Regions from separate parts of the Flavobacterium sp. NRK F10 genome, predicted to be linked through region 1. Evidence: riboswitches for the same ligand, from Rfam matches in the RefSeq annotation. Region 1 holds a riboswitch; the other holds the start of a gene.
What was found. A riboswitch is a leader RNA that binds a small molecule or an ion and turns the genes downstream of it on or off. The one in region 1 is predicted to bind thiamine pyrophosphate.
Positions count from the first base shown of each region.

Region 2: another riboswitch for thiamine pyrophosphate. It lies ahead of NHF50_RS08495 (TonB-dependent receptor); the one in region 1 lies ahead of thiM (hydroxyethylthiazole kinase).

Region 1 is NZ_JAMXLC010000001.1:2,431,673-2,440,639, reverse strand. It holds gene tenA (thiaminase II) at 1-396, opposite strand, end outside; gene thiD (bifunctional hydroxymethylpyrimidine kinase/phosphomethylpyrimidine kinase) at 383-1,216, opposite strand; gene thiE (thiamine phosphate synthase) at 1,213-1,848, opposite strand; gene thiM (hydroxyethylthiazole kinase) at 1,845-2,645, opposite strand; TPP riboswitch at 2,724-2,816, opposite strand; gene NHF50_RS10980 (hypothetical protein) at 3,623-4,384, shown strand; gene udk (uridine kinase) at 4,611-5,219, shown strand; gene NHF50_RS10970 (septum formation initiator family protein) at 5,220-5,567, shown strand; gene NHF50_RS10965 (methylmalonyl-CoA mutase subunit beta) at 5,592-6,956, shown strand; gene NHF50_RS10960 (hypothetical protein) at 6,956-7,591, shown strand; gene scpA (methylmalonyl-CoA mutase) at 7,593-8,967, shown strand, end outside.
Region 2 is NZ_JAMXLC010000001.1:1,856,880-1,865,846, reverse strand. It holds gene NHF50_RS08530 (DUF4407 domain-containing protein) at 1-773, opposite strand, end outside; gene ahcY (adenosylhomocysteinase) at 914-2,230, opposite strand; gene NHF50_RS08520 (4'-phosphopantetheinyl transferase superfamily protein) at 2,358-2,999, shown strand; gene NHF50_RS08515 (geranylgeranylglyceryl/heptaprenylglyceryl phosphate synthase) at 3,003-3,716, shown strand; gene pnuC (nicotinamide riboside transporter PnuC) at 3,709-4,323, shown strand; gene NHF50_RS08505 (DUF4301 family protein) at 4,293-5,828, shown strand; gene arfB (alternative ribosome rescue aminoacyl-tRNA hydrolase ArfB) at 5,821-6,222, shown strand; TPP riboswitch at 6,266-6,363, shown strand; gene NHF50_RS08495 (TonB-dependent receptor) at 6,497-8,758, shown strand; gene NHF50_RS08490 (hypothetical protein) at 8,802-8,967, opposite strand, start outside.

The DNA.
Region 1 (8,967 bases):
AAAGCATGGTAATGTTGCAGCCATAGCCACTTCAACTGTTTCAAAAGCCGCGGTACTTTTTAAGAAATGAGTATAATGATGGCACGCAGGCTGAATAATTCCTTTATCGGATACCCTGAAATCTTTAAAATAGGATTCGTGCAATGCGTTTTCTACCACAATGGCATTTTCTGCAAACCGTATATATGCTAACGTATCGTTAATATGATAGGCTTTGGCTCCGATAAGAGCAAGAGCTCTTCCGAAATGTTCCAGATATAAAGAATCTTGTAACATATAAAACTGAAATTTATGCATAGGAAGGCTACCGTCTGATAACTCTTCAATAAAAGGCATTTTGAGAATAGATTCATAAATTCCGTCAATAGATAGCCAAGTTTTTTCAGACCATTTCATTTTTAATAAGTTTTTTGGGATTAAAAAAGTGATTTAAAGGGCCGTTTCCTTTTCCGGTTTGTGTATCGGCACCATATTTTATAGCATTATACACATATTGCTGACCAAGTTCCACAGCCTCATACATATTTTTCTCTAAAGCCAGAAATACAGCTATGGCGGAAGACAAAGTACAACCTGAACCGTGTGTATTGCGGGTTTCAATTTTATTAAATTCAAAGGAATGATAATTATTTTCCCCATCTAACAACAACGAAGTAATAATTGTTGTTTTTTGATGACCTCCTTTCAACAAGATATTTTTACACCCCATTTTTTTGATACGCTCTACGGCCAACTGCATATCGTCTAAGGTCTCTACTTCCATCTGAGCAAGAATAGCTGCCTCATCCATATTAGGAGTAATAATATCTGCAATGGGCAATAGCTTTTCGATAATAACGTTAATCGTTTCTTCCTCGATAAGGCGATGACCACTGGTAGCCACCATTACAGGATCGAACACGACAGGAATTTGACTATGTTTTTGCAATGTTTGCACAATAACATCAACCAGTTCCGGGGTATGTACCATACCTATTTTTATGGCATTGGGAACAATATCTTCCATAACGGTTTCGAGCTGTTCGGCTACCGCTTTTATAGGAATGGGAAATATATTTTTTACACCTTGTGTGTTCTGTACAGGTAGTGCAGTTAAAACAGAGGTCGCATAACAGCCTAAAGCTGAGATGGTCTTAATATCCGCCTGAATTCCCGCACTACCACTACCGTCAAAACCTGCAATGGTTAATACGGAAGGGTATTGATATTTTTTCATTTTAAGATTTCATTTTTTAATTCATATGCTGCTTTTTGAGGGTCGGTTGCACCACATATCGCAGAAACCACAGCAATACAATCTGCTCCGGCATTTATTACAGATTTTACATTATGTCGATGGATATTGCCTATAGCAACCAAAGGTTTATCTGTAAGCTTTCTTATTGTTCTGATTCCCTCAAGTCCCCATTCAGTAATGGTATCGGTTTTGGTCGATGTTTTAAAAATGGGACTAATACCCAAATAATCGGCAACGACCGTTTGTTCATTTTCCAATTGATCAATAGATTCTATGGAATAACCTATTTGTTTGACTTTACACCATTGTTTTTTAACCTCAACAGGGGCAATATCTGTGTTTCCTACGTGTATGCCGGTAGCTTCTACTTCTTTTGCGACTTCAAAATCATCATTGATAATAAGAGGAATTTGATATTTATCGGTGATTTCTTTTAGTTGGAATGCCTTGCGAACAAATATATCCGTTTCATCATTCTTTTCCCTTAGTTGGATGATATCTACACCGCCCAAAATAGCCTGTTCTGCAACAGTAAGAAAATTTCGGTCGCTACAATCCGCTTGGGAAATAACTAAATAGAGTTTATATGGGAATGTGGATTGTTCTTTCATTCCATTGCAACTTTAAGGTATCCGCTAAATTCGGTTTCTGTTACAGCATATAATTTATCCAATAGATTCATTTGCAGACTTCCCGGTCCGGAAGACTGTTTTTCGGCGAGTTCACCCGCTATACCCAGTAAAGCCATAGCCGCGGTGGTTGCTTCTGTTTTGTTTTCTGCTACAGCAATAAAAGCAGCTGTTAAAGCTGAAGCAGTACATCCCAGTCCTGTCACTTTGGTCATCATAGGGTGACCATTCTTAATAAAGTAGATTTGCCCACTGTCATTCAAAATAATATCTGTTGCTCCTGAAATACAAACAATTGCTCCATAATCATTTACTAAATCACGAGCTGCCTGAACAGCTTCATTACTTAAAGCAATACTATCTACTCCTTTCGTGACAGATGAGTTCGATTTGGCAAGAGCTAATATTTCAGACGCATTCCCCCTAATTACCGTAGGGCGGTATTGTAATAGTTTTTGGAGGATTTCATTTCTATAAGGTGTTGCTCCGGCGCCTACAGGGTCGAGCACCCAAGGCTTGTTTAAAGTATGGGCTGCTTTCGCTGCTATCAACATCACTTCAGACCAATATTCATCCAGCGTACCAATGTTAATTAATACAGCACTGGCAATACTTGCCATATCTTTAATTTCAGATTTTGCATGAGCCATTACAGGAGAAGCACCAACCGCAAGTAAAGCATTGGCCGTATTGTTCATCACCACATAGTTGGTAATATTGTGTATTAACGGAGATTGATCTTTTACTGATTGAATGTATTCCCAAAGTGTTTTTTCCATTGTAATAATCTATTTATGAGGTAAAAATAGCTTTAGGAAAAAACTGAAAACAAAAGAAAGAAACAACTTTTGTACAAGAAGTCTTTTTTTGCTTTTCCCTACGTCGGTGTAAGCCGTATCAGGTTCAAAGGGACTCTCTCAATTCTTTTCAGAATACCCCTAAAGCGAAGACAAATATACAAAATATTATTGTGTCACTTAACCAGCAAAACATCATCAAACGAGATTTAACATAATCAGACGAAGATTGGGATAACGTTATTAACTGAGAATTCTCTTTTAATCAATATCTGACTTCTGGCAATCGTAATGTCAAATCAAGATCCGTTTTAGCATCAGTATAAGGGACATTAGAATTTGATGTTTGTATTTCGTTTACCGTCGTATCGCTTTGCTTTATGCTCCTAAGTTGTGGATAATTTTAAGACAATATACGGATGCCTATTTTTGGCAACAAGCAAAAACATTTCAAGAAATGAAGTAACTTATAAAGTTACAACAAGACATTTAGTTACATTCAGATAAATAATACTATAATTCTGGAAATAACGGAGAGAATACTCATTTCAGTTTGAAAGAAAGTTCCAAGGGTATTTGGAACAGACAATAGATTTTTTCAGACAGGAGAAACTTTACTGGTATTCGAATCACTCTACTCCTGTAAAATAAAAACCGCTTTGAAACCATACAATTAATCATTTGCTTTCTTCAGAATGTACACAACGATAAAAAACTTTCAGCAATGACGTTTTTTATTTATATTATTAGATCTTTTTCTAAAAAGCATAAAATTTTCAAAAAGAGAGGAGTGAATAATTTAAAAATACTCTTCAATGTCACTTTCAACCTAAAAAAAGGATACTTCAAATCTTTTTTCTAAAACAATTTCCTATGTTCTCTTAGTTTCGCTGACAATAATTAATTATTTGATTTAATCAACCTTTAAATAGTATTCCTATTTTAATTAAACTCAATAAATGAACTCACAAAACGATTTCTATAAGGTAAAAAAGCAGATCCTTTTTTTAATTATATATTCTGTATTTATTTCTTTGATTTTGATTTTTGGACTATTTTTCAGAATCTATACTGATAAAAACCAAACCTTTAACGAAATAAGTGTAAAAAGAATAAACGTTTTAGAAAATGATGGAACTCTCAGAATGACCATATCTAATAAGGAAATGTCTCCTGCTCCCCTGTCGTATGGTAAACCTTTTGGTCTACAAGGAGGAAATAGAACAGGAATTATCTTTTTTAATGAAGAAGGAACAGAGGCAGGAGGACTCATTTTTGCCGGAAAAACAGATACTTTAAACAACAACTATGAAGCTTATGGTCATCTTTCTTTTGATCAATACAATCAAAACCAAGTCCTTTATTTACAATATTCAGATGAAAATGGAACAAAGAAAACCGGTTTGTATATAGATGATTGGCAAGAAAAGCCCATTTTTGCTGAATGGAATTCAAAATTCAAAGAAATAATAGAGTCTTCTTTAGAAGAAACTGAAAAAGAACAAGCCATCAAACAATTAATGGAGCCGACCGAGGGACATCCTGCATTTGCAAATCGGGTTTTCATAGGTAGAGATACTAATAAATCTGCAATACTAAACCTTTGCGACGGACAAGGGAATACAAGGCTTCAACTCTTAGTCGATTCATTAGGAAACGCAAAAATTAATTTTCTCAACAGTAAAGGAGAAATTGATTATAGCTTTCCTCCAGTAAATTAAAAGATCCCAACAACAATATAATTAATCATTTGCTTTCTACAGAGTGCTCCCAATAATAAAAGACTTTCAGTACTGAAAGTCTTTTATTATTTACACACTTTCTTCTTTGAATTCAATCTATATAGCACTTAGAACTATAATAATTTACCATAAAAAAATAAAAAGTAAAGCTTTATATTTTAGAATTAGTTATTTTTGCTTTGTATATAACAAATAAAAACACTGAATGTTAATTATTGGTATTGCCGGCGGAACCGGTAGTGGAAAAACTACTGTAGTTCACCAAATTATGAACGAATTACCGTCCACTGAAGTTGGAATTATTTCTCAGGATTCTTATTATAAAGAAACACACCACCTCTCTTATGAAGAGCGTACAAAAATTAATTTTGACCATCCGAGAGCAATTGATTTCGATTTATTAGTTCAACACTTAAAAGAGTTAAAAGCCGGAAAAACCATTGAACAGCCCGTGTATTCATTTGTAACACACGATCGTACAGATGATAGCATTGTAACACATCCCAGAAAAGTGATGATCGTTGAAGGCATCCTGATCTTAACCAACCCTGAATTGCGTGATATGTTCGATATCAAAGTATACGTTCATGCCGATTCAGACGAAAGACTGATCAGACGCTTAAAAAGAGATATTGCCGAAAGAGGAAGAGATATGGAAGAAGTTTTAAACCGCTACCAAACCACATTAAAACCAATGCACGAACAATTCATTGAGCCCACTAAGGCTTTTGCCGATATCATTATTCCTAACGACAAATACAATACGGTTGCCATAGACGTTGTAAGAGCCGTAATCAAACAAAGAATCCATTAATTGAAAAAACTAAAGAACATAGTCAACCATTTTCCTTTCCTTAAATACTTAGGAAACAGATATGTTTTGGCCTCCGTTCTGTTCATTCTTTGGATACTGTTTCTGGATAACTACTCTTACCTTGAAAGCCGTGTTTTAGACAAACAGATTGAGGAATTAGAGGATAACATCAGTTATTACCAAAAAGAAATTACAAAAGACAGCATCAAAATTAAAAAATTAAAAAATGCTGATCAGATAGAAAAATATGCTCGCGAAAAATATTATATGAAAAGAGCGAATGAAGATGTTTACGTCATAGAATATGAAGATGATACCAACCCTAAAGACGACACATCTGATTTTTAACAGACAAACCAAGCTTAATTGATTATGGAAAGTAAAAAATTGTTTAACGAATTTAATGCCGTTTCTTCTAAAGAATGGAAGCAAAAAATTCAGTTTGAACTTAAAGGTGCCGACTACAACGAAACCCTCGTTTGGGAAAGTCCGGAAGGTATTAAAGTAAAACCGTTTTACCACGTTGACGAATTTGAAAATAACGTAACGGTTTCCACAGATGTAGCCGATTTTAAAATTCTGCAAAAAATCTTTGTTCACGATGTAAACAAAGCCAATGAAAAGGCCAAAGATACTTTGAACCGCGGAGCAGAAAGCATCCGTTTTTCAATTGAGAACGAAAATATCTCTTTAGAAGACTTATTTTCTGACCTGCCTAACGAAACTATTCTTTACTATTTTTATTTGCCTTTTCTCTCAAACGATTTCGTAACTAAAATCGAATCGTTCAGCAAGCAAAATAAATACCAGATCACACTTTTAATTGATAGCATCGGAGAACTGGCTAAAGAAGGAAACTGGTTTGAAAATCTGGAAAATGATTTTGCGAAATTAAATCAAATAGCCACAAAAAACAGTCTCCCTTTTTTAAACATTAATGCGGTAACGTATCAAAATGCCGGAGCCAATATTGTTCAGCAAATTGCGTACACTTTAGCTCATGTTAATGAATATTTTAACCGCATCGAAAATATCAATACCCCAATTACCATCGAAATTGCTGTAGGCTCTAATTACTTCTTTGAAATTGCAAAATTGAGAGCTTTGCGCATGTTGTTCAATATATTAGCTAAGGAATACAATCATACTTCTGATTGTCAAATCATTGCCACACCTACTAAACGAAACAAAACGTTATACGATTACAACGTTAATTTACTTCGTACTACAACCGAATGTATGTCAGCTATCTTAGGCGGAGCCAATGCTGTTAGTAATTTAGCCTACGATGCTCTTTACCACAAAGACAATGAATTTGGCGACAGAATTTCAAGAAACCAACTTTTAGTTCTAAAGAATGAAAGTTATTTTGACAAAGTGAACAATCCGGCTGACGGCGCCTACTATATTGAAACATTAACGGAACAATTAGCCGAAAAAGCTTTGGCTTTATTCAAAGATATTGAAGCAAACGGCGGTTTCATCACACAATTAATAGAAGGAACTATTCAGCGTAAAATTGCTGAAAGCGCTCAGAAAGAACAAGAATTATTTGAAAACGGAAAAGAAATTTTATTGGGAACCAATAAATATCCGAATAAGAATGACCAAATGAAAAACGATTTGGAACTATATCCGTTTGTAAAACAAAATCCGAGAAAAACATTGGTTACGCCAATCATTGAAAAACGATTGGCAGAAAAAATGGAACAAGAACGACTAGCTACTGAGCAATAATGAAATTAAAACACCTTTTATTTTTTCTTTTCTTAAGCTTAATTTCTTGTCAACAAGTAATTGAAGAAACTTCAAAAATTGTAAGTGAACAAGCTAAACCTAAATTAAAAGGGAAATATCATTCGTTACAAAAAGAAAATGTAAAAATATTTCTTCCTGAAGGATTTAAATACATTACACACGAAGAATATAAAAATGTTTTAAAACAAATCGGTGACAGCACTCTTTATAATGCAGAAGTACAGAGATTAGATAATATAAAAATTAATGATAAAAAGCTTTACATTTTTGAATATCCGGAATCTGCCTCTACATTAAATGTATTAGTAGAAAAATATTTACCTTTTAATAAAGAAGATGGTAAATATTTATTAGGCATTATTTCAACCATGCAAAAAAACACATATAATATTAAAGATTTAAATACTGAACTTAAAGAAGCTAGAGTAATGGGAAATAAAAACTTGAAAATTTTTAAAGCAATATACAAGTTTACAAACCCATCTTTTCCTGCCAGTCAAAAATTTTTCAGACATTACTATTTAATTAGTTACAATAAAAAAACGCTATTTCTAAATATGGAAAGCACTCAATTAATTGATTTTGATCCTTATTTAAGAAAAATAAAAATGTAATATGAGAAAAGACATACAACATATACAATTAGTCAAAAGTCAAAAGTCAAAAGTCAAAAGCACTACTGATGACAACTTTACAACTGCCGAAGGAATTGAAGTAAAACCGACTTATTCCGAAGAAGATGTTCAAAGTTTAGAACACATTGGTTTTGTCGCAGGTTTTGCACCCAATCTTCGTGGTCCCTACGCTACCATGTACGTTCGCCGCCCGTGGACCATTCGTCAATACGCCGGATTTTCAACCGCCGAAGAAAGTAATGCTTTTTACAGAAGAAACTTAGCTGCCGGACAAAAAGGACTTTCCGTTGCTTTTGACTTAGCTACACACCGTGGTTACGATTCTGACCACGAGCGCGTGGTAGGGGATGTCGGTAAAGCAGGAGTAGCTATCGATTCTGTGGAAGATATGAAAATACTTTTTGACCAAATTCCTTTGGGAGAAATGTCGGTTTCCATGACCATGAACGGTGCCGTATTACCGATCATGGCTTTCTACATTGTAGCAGCGGAAGAACAAGGTGTAAAACCGGAATTACTTTCCGGAACGATTCAAAACGATATTTTAAAGGAGTTCATGGTGCGAAATACCTATATTTATCCACCTACTCCCTCCATGAAAATTATCGCCGATATTTTTGAATACACGAGCAAATTCATGCCCAAATTCAACTCGATCTCTATTTCTGGTTACCACATGCAAGAAGCCGGTGCTACAGCCGATATTGAATTGGCCTACACTTTAGCTGACGGTTTAGAATATGTAAGAACCGGATTAGCTGCCGGAATGAAAGTAGACGACTTTGCTCCTCGCCTTTCGTTTTTCTGGGCTATCGGCATGAACCATTTTATGGAAATTGCCAAAATGCGCGCCGGTCGTATGCTTTGGGCTAAATTATTAAAACAATTTGATCCGAAAAGTGAAAAATCTTTAGCCTTGCGTACACACTGCCAAACTTCAGGATGGAGTTTAACTGAGCAGGATCCGTTTAACAACGTGGCTCGTACGGCTATTGAAGCTGCTGCTGCTGCTTTTGGCGGAACACAATCATTACACACCAATGCGCTGGACGAAGCGATTGCTTTACCAACAGACTTCTCAGCTCGTATTGCCCGAAATACTCAGATTTATTTACAGGAAGAAACCAAAATTTGCAAAACGGTTGATCCTTGGGCCGGAAGCTATTACATTGAAAGCCTGACCGCTGAAATTGCTGAAAAAGCCTGGGCTTTAATTCAGGAAGTAGAAGAATTAGGCGGGATGACCAAAGCAATCGAAGCCGGGATCCCGAAATTACGCATTGAAGAAGCTGCTGCCCGTAAACAAGCTCGTATAGACAGCGGACAAGATATCATTGTGGGGGTAAACAAATACC
Region 2 (8,967 bases), 570 kb from region 1:
GCATCTATTCTGGCCATAATCCCATTATACTCTTTAAGTACCGGTTGAACCGATTTAATTTTTGCTTCTTGGTTTTTTTTCAATTCTTCTACCTGACTCTCTAACGCTTTAATTTTTATTGCATTGCGATTCTTTAGCGTATCTAACTCTTGCAAGGCTCTATCGTGTTTTTCGCGCTTTTCTTTATAGACCGGACCCTTACCCATCTTTTTAGTTCCGGAAGTTCCCTCTGCTTCTGTAATATAAACCGAATACAACTCATTTACCTCTTTTTCCTTTTTACCAATCTCAGACTTCAGACTATTTATCTGTTGCTGATTTTGTACTAAATCCTTTTGAAAATAAGAAGCGACTTGCTCTTTATTTTGCAGAGCCAACTGATTTTGTTCTTTTACTAAAACCGTATTGATCTCTTTTTCGAAAATTTTAAGTTCCAATGGCTTTGAAATTACAATAGCAATAATAATCGCCAAAACCAATCGTGGTGTTGCCTGCAACAATTCACTTTGCCAATGGTTCCGCTTACGAAGCGTTGACACAATAAACCGATCCAGATTAAAGATTAGCAAACTCCAAACCAATCCGAAGGCAACAGCACTATAATAATTATCAAAAACAGTATAAAGCGCATAACTCGCCGAAAGAAAAGCCATAACTGCTGTAAAGAAAACAGTAGCACCTATACCAACAAATTTATTTTGTTCGCCATTACTACAAGTGGCCATAATATCTTTGTCCGCTCCCGAACAAAGAAGAAAGAATTTTTTAAGCATGATTTTGTTTTTTGATGATGATACTTCATTAGTCCAAAAAACATGCTAAATGTTTCAAAAACAAGCTGTCAATTTGTAAAAAGAAAACCCCCTCACCAGAGTGAGGGGGTTCGATATCTAAAATTTTTCCTGAAGTCTTATTAATATCTGTAATATTCTGGTTTGAATGGTCCTTCAACCGTTACTCCGATATATTTAGCTTGTTCTTCAGATAAAGTTTCAAGTTCTACACCAATTTTTTCTAAATGTAGTCTAGCTACTTTTTCATCTAAATGCTTCGGCAACATATATACTTTGTTTTCGTAAGCGGCACTGTTTGTCCATAACTCAATTTGAGCTAAAGTCTGATTAGTAAACGAATTACTCATTACAAAACTTGGGTGACCTGTAGCACAACCTAGATTTACCAGACGTCCTTCAGCCAAGATAATGATATCTTTCCCGTTAATAGTATATTTATCAACTTGAGGTTTAATTTCATTCTTAGTTGAACCATGATTTTTGTTTAACCAAGCCATGTCAATTTCATTATCAAAGTGCCCGATGTTACAAACGATGGTTTTATCTTTCATTGCCTCGAAATGACGACCTACTACGATGTCCTTATTCCCTGTTGTTGTAATAACAACATCTGCATTTCCTACAACTGTTTCTAAACGTTTTACTTCGTAACCGTCCATTGCCGCTTGTAATGCACAAATCGGATCAATTTCAGTAACCGTCACAATAGAACCCGCTCCACGGAAAGAAGCCGCAGTACCTTTTCCTACATCACCGTATCCGCAAACCACTACTCTTTTTCCTGCTAACATAACGTCGGTCGCACGACGAATAGCATCAACCGCAGATTCTCTACATCCATATTTGTTATCAAATTTAGATTTGGTAACGGAATCGTTTACGTTGATCGCCGGAATGTGTAATGTTCCGTTCTCCATTCTTTCATACAAACGGTGAACTCCCGTTGTAGTTTCCTCTGATAAACCTTTAATCCCTTTAATTAATTCAGGATATTTATCAAAAACCATATTGGTCAAGTCACCACCATCGTCTAAGATCATGTTTAACGGTTGTCTTTCTTCACCGAAGAATAACGTTTGTTCAATACACCAGTCAAATTCTTCTTCATTCATACCTTTCCAGGCATAAACCGGAATTCCGGCAGCGGCGATTGCAGCAGCAGCATGGTCTTGTGTTGAAAAAATATTACATGAACTCCAAGTTACATCAGCACCTAAAGCAACTAAGGTTTCAATTAATACTGCCGTTTGAATGGTCATGTGCAAACAACCGGCAATACGAGCTCCTTTTAATGGCTGACTTTCTCCATATTCTGCACGTAAAGCCATTAATCCTGGCATTTCAGCTTCTGCTAACTCAATTTCTTTTCTTCCCCAAGCAGCTAAAGAAATATCTTTAACTTTGTAAGGAACATAAGGGATGGTTTTTGTACTCATCTATGTATATTTGTTATTTTTATTAGAAAGTGCAAATTTAAGCATTTCCTTTTTATTTCATAAATTAATTAGCTTATTTTGCGAAATGTTTAACTAGTTAAGCATTTGAAAAACAACAGAATAATACATGTCCTTTTACAAATCCATAGTTATAAACGAAACCACTACTGCTTATTTTTGGGAAATAACAGAAGATTTTAATGTTCTTTTCAGACAGGTTACATTGAAAGACATCTCATTGGCCCGGTTAGAAAAAATGAAATCTGAAAGCCATCAAAAAGGTTTTTTAGCTGTCAGAATGTTGTTGCAACACATCGGTTATTCTGATTTTGACCTGTATTACGACGAATTCGGAAAACCACATTTAAAAAATACAAAAGAAGAGCTTCATATTTCCATTTCTCATTCGTTTGATTTCTCCAGTATCTGTATTAGTAAAAGCAAACCTATCGGAATAGACATCGAAATTGTAAAACCTAAAATTTTAAAGATTGCGCCCCGTTTTATGGACATCAGTCATCTGAAAGATCTGTCGGAACCGGATAAAATCCGTAAAGCAACGATCATCTGGGGAATAAAAGAGTCTATTTTTAAGATTAAAAATGAGAAAGGAATTAGTTTTCCCAAACATATTTTTGAAAACCCGTTCTGTTCCATTACTGAAACGAACTGTACTGCAGAACTTCGGTTCAATAATACAAAAGAAGAATTCGATATTCAATATTATCAGTTAGAAGATTATATCTTTGTATGCGCTTTACCTAAATAAGTAATGAGTATTTACCAAAACATCATACAATCTGCTGAAGAGAATAAGAAACTTTTAGCCATTTTGATCGATCCTGAAAAAATTGCTTTAGAGCATGTTCCTCACCTGATTTCACAAATAAAAAAATCGCCTGCAACGCATATCCTTGTGGGAGGCAGCACTTTTGACGGACAAAATCTGGACGATTTAATCAGCGGATTAAAAAAACATTGTGATTTACCCGTTTTGCTGTTTCCGGGCGGATTTCAGCAAATCTCAGCACAAGCAGACGGCATTCTCTTTTTAAGTTTACTTTCGGGAAGAAATCCCGATTATTTAATTGAACATCAGGTAAGATCTGTTCCTTATTTAGAGCAAACCCGACTAGAAGTTATTCCAACCGGCTATTTACTGATCGAAAGCGGTAAAGAAACTGCCGTTGCAAGGGTCAGTCAAACACTACCGCTAAGCAGAGAGAATATAGAGTATGTTTCCCAAACTGCAAAAGCGGGAGAATATTTAGGTAAAAAACTAATCTATCTGGAAGCCGGAAGCGGTGCCAAACACGCCGTTCCTATAGAAATGATACGAAGAGTCAAAGACGCCCTTAATATTCCGTTAATTGTGGGAGGTGGCATTCGTTCCAAAAATGCTATTGAAGAAGTTTTTAACGCTGGAGCCGACATGGTCGTTATCGGTACCGCTTTTGAAAATGATAATACTTTTTTTGATGTTTGAAACACTATTTGAACCTTATCGTTATTATTCTACAGAAGCTATCATCTTAGAAGTTATTGCTATCTTCTTTGGCTTACTTAGTGTTTTTTTAGCCAAGAAAAATCATATAGGCGTTTATCCCACCGGTCTGGTCAGTACCGTTCTATATGTTTACTTGCTCTGGCAATGGGGGTTGATCGGAGACATGCTTATCAACTTCTATTATTCCACTATGAGCATCTACGGTTGGTTTCTATGGACTCAAAAACACGATAAAGAATACGATTACCCTATTAGTCAAATGAACCGCACTGATTTTCACAAATCTATCGTTATATTTCTATTAACCTGTATTTTTGTTATTGTCATTTACAATTTATTTAATAAATTTACGAATTGGACGGCTTATGTTGACACATTCACAACCGGTCTTTTTTTCGTCGGAATGTGGCTCATGGCAAAACGCAAGGTAGAAAACTGGATCTTGTGGATCATTGGTGATTTTATTTCGGTTCCATTGTATTATTGCAAAGGATACACGCTAACAAGTATACAATATCTGGTTTTCACGATTATAGCAATTTATGCATATAAAGAATGGAAGAATTATTTACCCCAAAAGATATAGAATTACTTGACCAAAAAGGCATCTCTATTGAAAAAATAAACCAACAATTAGAATATTTTATTTATGGAATTTCTAAAATAAATCTGGTTAAGCCTGCTACACCGGAATCCGGAATCTGGATTCTTTCCAAAGAAGACCGACAAAAGTACAGTACTCTTTTCGATACCAGTAAAAATCAAAAAAACATTCTAAAATTTGTTCCGGCATCAGGAGCAGCCAGCAGAATGTTCAAGTTTCTATTGGAATTCCTGAACGACTTCCGAAGAGGAAATGAAACCGTTAATGCTTATATTAACCGAACCCGATGTACCGAGCTGTCCGTCTTTCTGGTCGGACTTAAACGATTTCCGTTTTACAGAGACTTAAAAACGAGAGTACGTGAACTTTACCCTGATTTTATTCAACTGGAGAATGACGAAAAGAATTACTACTTAATAAAAACGTTATTAGATAAAAACGAATTTGATTTTGCCAGTAAAGCAAAGGGCGTTTTGCCTTTTCATGCAAAAGAAGACAAAAACCTGACTCCGATTGAAGAGCATTTCAGAGAAACTCTTTTTTATCAAAAAGAAGATGAAAAAGCTCAGGTACACTTTACGATTTCAAAAGAACACCTGACTAGCTTCCATTCGGTTTGCAATCAATATCCGGACATTGATACTTCTTTTTCTTTTCAGTGCGAATCTACCGACACTATTGCTGTGACTCCTGAAAACACCCCGTTTCGAGATGAAAACAACAATCTGTTTTTCAGACCCGGCGGACACGGAGCACTTATCAAAAACCTGAATGATTTAGAGGCAGATGTTATTTTTATTAAAAATATTGACAACGTTTCACAAAACCATATCATTCCCATTTTTGAATACAAAAAAGTACTTGGCGGCGTATTGCTGGAACTACAAGCTCAAACCTTTTACTATCTGAAAGAATTAGAAAACCAATCCGTTTCAGAAGAACTAATCAATGAGATTACCGGTTTTGCTACTCAAAAGTTAAATATTGTTCTGCCTAAAGATTTTTATAAATACCAGACACAATACAAGGTTGAAACGCTACAATCTTTCCTTAACAGACCTATCCGTATTTGCGGAATGGTAAAAAATGAAGGAGAACCGGGCGGAGGACCTTTCTGGATTAAAAATGAAGAAGGAGAAATTTCACTTCAGATTGTGGAAAGTTCTCAAATTGATTTCAGTAGCCCAAAACAACTTGCTATTGCACAGCAAGCTACTCATTTTAATCCGGTGGATATTATTTGCGGGATCAAAAACTATAAAGGTGAAAAGTTTGACCTTACCCAATTTGTTGATCATAACACCGGCTTTATCGTAGAAAAAAACAAAGACGGAAAACCTATAAAGTCATATGAATTACCCGGTTTATGGAATGGCGCCATGGCAGGCTGGATCTCAATTTTCGTAGAGGTTCCATTGGTTACTTTCAATCCGGTAAAAACAATCAACGATTTGTTGAAACCGGCTCACCAACCTGAAAATGAATAAAGAATACATTCAAAAGGAGTTACGATTCAAAGCTGTAAGAAGCAGTGGCGCCGGAGGTCAGAATGTAAATAAAGTAGCTACAAAAGTCGTTTTAAATTTTGATGTTCCAAATTCTTCGGGACTTACTGCTGAAGAAAAAGCATTACTTCATGAAAAACTGACTACAAAAATATCTCAGGAAGGAATTTTAATTTTATCCTGTGACGAAGACCGGAGCCAACTTAAAAACAAAGGAATTGTTACTCAGCGCTTTTGGGAATTATTATCCAAAAGTATGAAGAGACCTAAAGTCAGAAAAGCGACTAAAACACCCCGATCTGCCCAAGAAAAAAGACTACAATCAAAAAAGAAATCATCTGAAATTAAGGCAAACCGAAAGAAGCCAAACTTTTAGACCTATAAACTTGGAACTTTAGGCGAAAGAATTATATCTTTGCGTCGTCTCAAAGGGGTGCTCAAAATAAAGAGCTGAGATCATACCCATAGAACCTAGAACAGGTAATGCTGTTTAGGGAAAGCTGAGCATTGAGAAAATGTATTTTTACATTTTATGGAAAAATGTGCAGGCGCGCAAGCTCATTTTTCACGTTATGCAACCAGCAAGAGTATCAATTTTTAATAGTAACCTAAGAGTAATTACCCCTTTTATTCGTAAATTTTAATTACGGATGAAATTATTATTCACAAAAAGTGCCAAGCACAAAGTCACAAACCCAAAAACTCTTTTGAGTTTAACTGCTGTTCTTGTTTCTTCTGTTTCATTTTCACAGGAAAGAGCAAAAGACACAACAAAAGTCACCGATTTAAAAGAAGTAACGGTATCAGCAGTTAGAGCAAAAGACAAAAACCCGATTACTTTTACAAATGTTTCTGAAGAAGAAATCGAATCAAAGAACTTAGGACAAGACATTCCTATTTTATTAAATTATTTACCGTCGGTAGTTACTACGACCGATGCCGGAAACGGAGTAGGTTACACCGCTATGAGAGTTCGCGGATCTGACGGTTCCCGGATCAATGTAACGCTTAACGGTATCCCTTTTAACGACAGCGAAAGTCAAGGATCTTTTTTTGTTGACCTACCTGACTTTGCATCTTCTTTAGAAAGTGTTCAGCTACAAAGAGGTGTCGGAACTTCTACAAACGGAGCCGGAGCCTTCGGAGCCAGTCTGAATATGCAAACCAAAAGTTATCAGGAAAAAGCACATGCAGAGATCGCTAATTCAGTAGGATCATTCGGCACGCAAAAACATACTTTGTCGTTCGGAACAGGGTTACACGGCAATTTTGAAATGAACGGACGTATCTCGCAAATTGAATCTGACGGTTATGTAGATCGTGGATCCTCTAATATGTTCGGCTACCTTTTCAATGCCAATTATGTGAAAGAAAATACTCTGATTAAACTGATCGCTTTCGGCGGAAAAGAAAAAACCTATCAGGCTTGGTGGGGACAGGACACTGCGGCAATGGAAGGGTTGCGTGCTACTAATCCCAATTTTGATTTTGGCAGAAAATTTAACGTTTCCGGAATTATGATGAATGATAACGGGGAAATTACAGGATATTACAACGACCAGACAGATAATTATTGGCAGAACCACTTTCAATTACACTGGACTGAAAAGTGGACTGAAAAGTGGACCTCTAATACCGCCTTACATTATACGAAAGGAAAAGGGTATTACGAAGAATACATAGACAATTATTACTACTCCAACATTTTATTTGAGGACGATTCTTACCTGTCTTTCTTCGGATTAGATGACATCACTGTAAACGGGAACACCATCTCTTCAATGAACTATATCCGAAAAAGATGGCTAGATAATGACTTCTTCGGAGCTACTTTTTCAGCTAATTACAAAACAGCTAAAACGGATATTTTACTTGGCGGAGCTGCGAATCGTTACCTAGGAAAACATTACGGAGATGTTGTCTGGACTCAATATGAAATTCCTGATTTAGGTCGTTATTATAGCAATTACGGTAACAAAGACGATGTCAATTTCTACGCTAAAGCTTCACAACAATTTAACAAATTAAATGTTTTTATAGACCTACAATACCGCTACGTGGGCTATCAGGCTACTTCTTATAAATTTGCCGATGTTAATGACACATTTCACTTCTTCAACCCTAAAGTTGGCTTAAACTACCAATTAAACACTAAAAATGCTTTCTACGGTTTTGCCGGAGTAGCCAATAAAGAACCCAGAAGAAGTGATTACGAAGATGAAAACATCAAACCGGAACGCCTATACGATTTTGAATTAGGCTGGAAACACAATAGTTCTAAGTTCAAACTATCAGCCAATGGATTTTTCATGTACTACCTTGACCAGTTAGTTATGACAGGTGCTTTAAGTGACACCGGTTCGCCTATTTTTACCAATTCAGGAAAAAGTTACCGTTTAGGAGCTGAAGTGGAATCCGTAGTAAAAATCACTGACAAATTCAATGTTCAGGCAAATGCCACTTTAAGCGATAACAGAAATATTGATTTTTATTTCCAACGTGATGGCGAATTAAAAAACTTAGGCAATACCACTATTGCTTTTTCTCCGAAAATCGTATCGGCAGGAGCTCTGAACTATTTACCTCTTCAGAATTTACAATTAAGCCTTTTAGGTAAATATGTAGGAAAACAATATATGGGAAATATTGATTCTGAAGCTTCAGCGTTGAAGGCTTACGGAACGCTTGATTTCAATGCTGTTTATGAGTGGAAAATAAACAAAGGATTAAAATCAATTGTTTTTACAGCGCTTATTAATAACCTATTGAATTCAAAATATAGCTCTAACGGCTACTTCTATACTTATGACGATGACTGGTCTAATCCGGGAAGTGTAAGTACCATTGAAGGTACCGGCTATTACCCGCAAGCCGGAATCAACGGATTAGTGGGTGTTACACTTAAATTTTAAGAGTTAATACAAAAAAGGCTGTTTAATTAACAGCCTTTTTTTATTAATTATAAACTCTTAGACTATATTGATCTAGGACTTCAACTCTATATTGTTTCATCGGATATTCTTTTCCTTGTGATTGCCCTGTAAATAAACTATATTCGGCATCATCGCAAGGGCAAATAGCTTTAATACCATCTAAGCTCATAGTTGAGCAACTACTCAAT